Chlorobaculum parvum NCIB 8327: one gene and its partner. Each later gene encodes a partner of the first gene's protein in a complex. Links are inferred from orthologs where the notes say so. Each region holds a gene or a part of one and is shown in the gene's direction. Other genes may lie near its edges.

Region 1 (3,225 bases):
GGCTTGTCGAGCAGTTGACGGAGTGCAGGAAAGAAAACGAGTTATTGAAAGCTGAGGTTTCGAGTCTTCAGAACATATTGCGATCATTCAAGCTGCCGGGAACTGAAGGCCCGTCGGCCGAGGTGCAGGGCGGGGCTGGTGACGGCTTGTCCTACGCCGGAATGCTCCAGATCAAACAGAAACTGGTTCTGGTTCTGCAGAAGATCGAAAGAGAACTGAGAGGCGAGAAAGCCGGATTTTGATGTCCATGGAAAAGATAACTGTCAATGTTTACGGCGACAACTATCCTTTAAGGGTAGAGAACAGTGAACTGACCGGCAAAGCTGCCGGTGATGTCGATGGCGTCATGAGGCGCTTCGCTGCGAAAGCTCCCGATCTGGAGCCTAAAAAGCTGGCCGTACTGGCAGCGATTCAGTTTGCTGAAAAAAAGAATGAACTTGAAGAAGAGCTGTCGCAGCTCAGGCAGAAAATGGCTCGGGTGAATGAATTTATCGAGCAGAATTTGCACTAAAGCGTTACATTGAAAGTAGACGAAATATCCGCACCACGACAAGAGGTGTTTTGTAAGTAAAAGAACTAACACTTTAGAACAGGGAGTCCAAACTCTTCTTTTTGATTGCAGGCCTTGATGCTAAAAGGCGACAAGCCACAGGCATTGGCGCTTTTCGAAGCGACACATTGGAAGCAAAAAATCTGAAGGAGACGCCCACCGTGATTTACGGGTTCTTGAATCTTACACATCTCTTAGGGTGCGGGTTTTTTTTGTTCAATTTTGAAGGATCGGCCCTCTCTGGCCGGTTAAAAGGAGGTTTTTTTAATGGGGATCGTAATAAATCTGTTTCTCATTATTGCGGCATCCGTGATCTTTTTTGCGGTCGGTTTCTACATCGGCCGGTTCTTTCTTGAGCGTATCGGTACTACTAAAGTTCTCGAAGCTGAGGAGCGTGCCGTGCAGGTTGTTCAGGAGGCCCAGAAAGAGGCCAATGAATACAAGGATCTGAAGGTCAACGAAGTCAACCAGGAGTGGAAAAAGCGCAAGCGCGAGTTCGATAGCGAGGTGACGATCAAGAACAACAAGTTCGCTCAGATGCAGAAGCAGATTCGCCAGAAAGAGTCGTCGCTGAACAACCAGCAGCGGGATGTGCGTGAAACTGAAAAGAAACTTCAGGAGCAGAAAGCCGAGCTGAAACACCTGACTGAAACGGTGCAGGGCCGCTCCGAGGAGCTTGAAAAGATCATCTTCGAACAGAACCAGCGCCTCGAAAGCATTTCGAACCTGACTGCCGAAGAGGCCCGTCAGATGCTGATTGACAACATGGTTTCGAAGGCCAGGGAAGAGGCGACCGAAACCATTCACCAGATTCACGAAGAGGCTACGCAGAAAGCTGACCGGGCTGCCGAAAAGATTCTGCTGACGGCCATTCAGCGCATCTCTTTCGAGCAGGCTACCGAGAACGCTCTTTCGGTGGTGCACATCCAGAGCGACGAGCTCAAAGGTCGTATCATCGGTCGCGAAGGGCGTAACATCAAGGCCTTTGAGAATGCAACCGGCGTTGACATCATTGTTGACGATACTCCGGAAGTGGTTATTCTTTCTTGCTTCGATCCGCTGCGTCGCGAAATGGCCAAGCTGACCCTGCAGAAGCTGCTCGTCGACGGCATCATCCATCCGGTCGCGATCGAGAAGGCCTATCAGGACGCCAAGAAAGAGATCGACGACGTCATCATGTCTTCCGGCGAAGAGGTGCTCTCGTCGCTGCAGATTCCCAACATGCCGGCCGAACTTGTTGCCCTGATCGGCAAGATGAAATTCCACACGGTTTATGGCCAGAATCTGCTCCTTCACAGCCGCGAAGTCGCTATGCTGGCGGGGCTCATGGCCGCCGAGCTGAAGCTCGACGCCAAGCAGGCCAAGCGTGCCGGCCTGTTGCACGACATCGGTCTTGTGCTTCCCGAAACCGAGCTGCCGCATGCGCTGGCAGGAATGGAGTTCCTCAGGAAATTCAACGAGTCGCCGGTGGTGCTCAATGCGATTGGCGCTCATCATGGTGAAGTCGGTAAAGAGTCGCCCATCGCCGATCTGGTCGATGCCGCCAACGTTATTTCGCTCTCCCGCCCTGGTGCGCGTGGAGCCGTGACCGCCGAAGGCAACGTCAAGCGCCTCGAAAGCCTTGAAGAGATCGCCAAAGGCTTCCCCGGCGTCATCAAGACCTACGCTTTGCAGGCTGGTCGCGAGATCCGGGTGATTGTCGAAGGTGACAACGTCAGCGACTCGCAGGCCGATGTGCTCGCGCACGACATCGCCAACAAGATCGAGTCCGAAGCACAGTATCCTGGCCAGATCAAGGTGACCATTCTTCGCGAAAAACGCTCGGTTGCCTTCGCGAAGTAAACGATTGCTACTGGCTGAAAATCAAAAGGCGGGATGTTCTCCCGCCTTTTTTCGTTTGTCGCCGTGGCGCTATTTTATAGCGACTCCTTGGTCGAGGGAATCCTCGTGCCGCTGACTCTGACTGCCTGTTTCATCGCGTAGGCGAGCGATTTGAAGAGCGCCTCGATCAGGTGATGCGTGTTCTGACCTTCAAGGATCGCCAGGTGCAGGTTGGCGTTCATCGTTCGGGAGAGCGAGATGAAGAAGTGTTCCACCATTTCAGTCGAGAGCCCCTGAATGACCGGTCGCCTGAACTCCGCCTTGAAAACGCAGTAGCTTCGCCCACCCAGATCGATCGAGCAGCGCGCCAGCGCCTCGTCCATCGGAATGATCGCCCAACCGTATCGTTCGATGCCTTTTTTGTCTCCAAGCGCTTCCTCAATGGCTTTGCCGAGCACCAGAGCCACGTCTTCCACCGTGTGGTGGTCATCAACGTCGAGGTCGCCGCTGCACCTGAGCTGCACGTCGATGCCCGAGTGACGGCTGAAGCTGGTGAGCATGTGGTCGAGAAACACCACGCCGGTTTCTATGGCCGAAGTGCCGGTGCCGTCGAGGTTGACCGTGGCCGTAATATCGGTTTCTGCGGTTTTGCGGGAGTGTGAAGCGATGCGCTGCGTCATGGATGCTGAATCTGTAATGAAAAGAAATTATCTGAAGAACTTGGTGATGAGGCCGAAGACCAGGCTCAGGATGATCGAGAGTACAATCGAGCTGCCGATGGGGAAGTAGAAACGGAAATTCTCCTTCTGAATGTTAATGTCGAGAGGGAGGTTTCCGAACCATCCGAACCAACC
Region 2 (3,264 bases), 170 kb from region 1 along the record:
ACCCAGCCCGACTACCTCTGCTTCGTCGATGACGCCACCTTCGAGCGAGCCACGAAAGCCGTTCCGGGCAAAGCCTACCGGCTCATCATGGCTGTGCGCATCGGTTCGACCAGGCTGATCGACAACTGGCGGTTTGACTATCAGTAATGCACAAAAGCGGGAGCAGCATGAAAGCGCTGCCGATACTGGAAGGCAACAAATTTATAGTATATTATTTGACTTTGTAATTTTTTGAATTGGCTTCGACCGCGACCGGCATCAAGAGCCCTGATTTCCCCAGCGAAATGGCATCGTCCCGAAGGTCCACCGAAGAGGTTCATCACTACTAACCACAACAGATTTACATGTTTATCAAAAAAGAGATCGATCTTGGACAGGGTAAGGTAATCACGATCGAAACCGGTAAAATGGCCAAACAGGCCGACGGCTCGGCAGTCGTCAGGCTCAACGACACCATGGTGCTCGCCACGGTGGTTTCAAGCAAAACACCTCCCCCGCCGAGTCAGGACTTCTTCCCGCTTCAGGTCGAGTACCGCGAGAAATATTCCGCAGCCGGCAAGTTCCCCGGCGGCTTCTTCAAACGCGAAGGCCGTCCTTCCGAAAAAGAGATTCTCTCCGCCCGCCTGATCGACCGCGCCCTGCGCCCGCTCTTCCCTGACGGCTACTATCAGGAGACCCAGATCATCATTTCGGTCATTTCGTCCGACACGATCAACGACGCTGACGTGCTGGGCGGCATCGCCGCTTCGGCAGCCATCATGGTGTCGGACATTCCGTTCGCAAACCCGATGTCGGAAGTTCGCGTCGGTCGCATCAACGGCCAGTTCATCGTCAATCCCGACACCGAAGAGCTGCAGCGCAGCGACCTCGACATCTGCATCGGCGGTACCGAGGACACCATCTGCATGCTCGAAGGCGAGATGAAGGAGATTTCCGAAGCCGAGATGCTCGACGCCATCAAATTCGGTCACGAAGCAATCAAAAAACTTTGCGCCTTCCAGAAGGAGCTTGCTGCCGAGGTCGCCAAACCGAAGCGTGCGTTTGCACCCACCGTCGCTCCTGCCGAGCTGGTCGCCTTCATCGAGGCCAACTGCGCAGCCGAGCTGAAAGCGCTGGCCTACACGCCGCTGGCAAAAGAGGAGCGCTCCGACAGGACCAAGGCGATCTACAAGGAGACCATCGCCAAAACGCTCGAACACTTCAGCTCCATCACCGCCGAAGAGATTGCCGCCAATCCCGAAAAGGCACTCTGCCAGAGCGAGCACATGATCGACGAGTGCATCCACGACGTCGAAAAGAAGGTGATGCGCCACATGATTCTCGACGACAGCAAGCGCCTCGACGGCCGTACGCTCGAACAGGTTCGCCCGATCAGCATCGAGCTGGGCCTGATTCCGAGGGCTCACGGTTCGGCGCTCTTCACCCGCGGCGAAACGCAGGCGCTGGTCACGCTCACCCTCGGCACCAAGAAGGACGCCCAGTCGGTCGATACGCTCACCGACGACAAAGACAAGCGCTTTATGCTGCACTACAACTTCCCGCCCTTCTCGGTCGGTGAAACCGGCAGGGTCGGCGGCACCGGACGGCGTGAAATCGGCCACGGCAACCTCGCCGAACGCGCCATCAAGATGGTGATGCCCGCCGAGCAGGAGTTCCCGTACACCGTACGCCTCGTCTCGGACATTCTCGAATCGAACGGATCGTCGTCGATGGCTTCGGTCTGCGGCGGCACGCTGGCCGCGATGGACGGCGGCATTCCGCTCAAGAAGCCGGTCTCCGGCATCGCGATGGGCCTCATCAAGGAGGGCGACCGCTACGCCGTACTCTCCGACATTCTCGGCAACGAGGATCACCTCGGCGACATGGACTTCAAGGTCTCCGGCACCCGTGACGGCATCACCGCCTGCCAGATGGACATCAAAATCGACGGCCTGGATTACCACATCCTCGAAACCGCCCTCGAACAGGCTCGCAAAGGCCGTCTGCACATTCTCGACGTCATGACCGAAGCCATTCCCGAATCGCGCGAAGATATCGGTAAATATGCGCCACGCCTTACCAGCATCCAGATTCCGGTGGACGCCATCGGCATGGTGATCGGCAAGGGCGGCGAAACCATCCGCAGCATCACCGAAGAGACCGGCGCAGAGATCAACATCGACGACGACGGCACGGTGACCATCGCCTGCTCCAGCCCCGAAGGCACCAAAGCGGCGGTCGAAACCATCAAGACGCTCGTCTCGAAACCGGAGGTCGGCACGATCTACATGGGCAAGGTTCGCGACATCCGCGACGAGCTTGGCGCCTTCGTCGAGTTCCTGCCGAAGACCGACGGCCTGGTGCACATCTCCGAAATCGCGCGCGAGCGCATCGCCAAGGTAAGCGACGTGCTCAAACCCGGCGAACGGGTCAAGGTCAAGCTGATCGACATCCGCAAGGATCCGCGCACCGGCAAGACCAAGTTCGCCCTTTCGATCAAGGCGCTGCTCGACACCGACCAGCCAGCCGAAACGAATGGCGAAGCAAAGCCGGCACGAGACTGAACGCAGCGAAACTGAAACAAAGGCAGTGCGGGGAAATAGCCCTGCACTGCCTTTTTTCATTACCGGCTCGGGATTATCTTCCCTGCAACATTTTCGAACAGATCAGAGACTCATGAAATACGACTTTTCAGCACTTGAGAAAAAGTGGCAAGCCCGCTGGGCAGATGAGCAGACCTTTGCCTCCTCCGCCGACCAGGATAAGCCAAAATATTACGTGCTCGACATGTTCCCCTACCCGAGCGGTTCGGGCCTGCACGTCGGCCACCTCGAAGGCTACACGGCCACCGACATCATGGCGCGTTACAAGCGCTGCCAAGGCCACAACGTGCTGCACCCGATGGGTTGGGACGCCTTCGGCCTGCCCGCCGAGCAGTTCGCCATCAAGACCGGAACCCATCCGCGCCTGACCACCGAAAAGAACGTCGCCAGCTTCCGCGAGACCCTCAAGAGCATGGGCTTCTCCTACGACTGGAGCCGCGAAGTCAACACCACCGATCCGAACTACTTCAAGTGGACGCAGTGGATTTTCCTGAAGCTCTACGAGAAAGGGCTGGCCTACATCTCGGAGGTGGACGTCAACTGGTGCGAGGAGCTGAAGGTGGTGCTGGCAAACGAGGAGGTTGACGAGAAGATTGCCGACGGCTATACCGTCGTGCGCCGCCCGCTGCGCCAGTGGGTGCTGAAGATCACCGCCTACGCCGAGCGGCTGCTGGAGGACTTG

Evidence for each region.
Region 2: rny (region 1) and CPAR_RS02755 share a complex: the UniProt entries of both Bacillus subtilis proteins name them as parts of the possible RNA degradosome complex. The link is inferred for Chlorobaculum parvum NCIB 8327 from one-to-one orthologs.

What each region holds. Positions count from the first base shown.
Region 1 is NC_011027.1:749,993-753,217, forward strand. Bases 201-3,104 are described here. They hold rny (ribonuclease Y), read left to right. Parts: upstream 201-817; coding sequence 818-2,392; downstream 2,393-3,104. Other genes in these bases: CPAR_RS03585 (hypothetical protein), read left to right, coding at 201-242; CPAR_RS03590 (cell division protein ZapA), read left to right, coding at 248-511; hisB (imidazoleglycerol-phosphate dehydratase HisB), read right to left, coding at 2,467-3,051; CPAR_RS03605 (DUF2905 domain-containing protein), read right to left, coding at 3,079-3,104. In the rest of the region: more of CPAR_RS03585, read left to right, coding at 1-200; more of CPAR_RS03605, read right to left, coding at 3,105-3,225. UniProt on the Bacillus subtilis protein: Endoribonuclease that initiates mRNA decay. Initiates the decay of all SAM-dependent riboswitches, such as yitJ riboswitch. Involved in processing of the gapA operon mRNA, it cleaves between cggR and gapA.
Region 2 is NC_011027.1:577,773-581,036, reverse strand. What follows is about bases 1-2,943. They hold CPAR_RS02755 (polyribonucleotide nucleotidyltransferase), read left to right. Parts: upstream 1-344; coding sequence 345-2,543; downstream 2,544-2,943. Other genes in these bases: leuS (leucine--tRNA ligase), read left to right, coding at 2,656-2,943; panC (pantoate--beta-alanine ligase), read left to right, coding at 1-147. Outside these bases: more of leuS, read left to right, coding at 2,944-3,264. UniProt on the Bacillus subtilis protein: Involved in mRNA degradation. Catalyzes the phosphorolysis of single-stranded polyribonucleotides processively in the 3'- to 5'-direction. Necessary for competence development in Bacillus subtilis.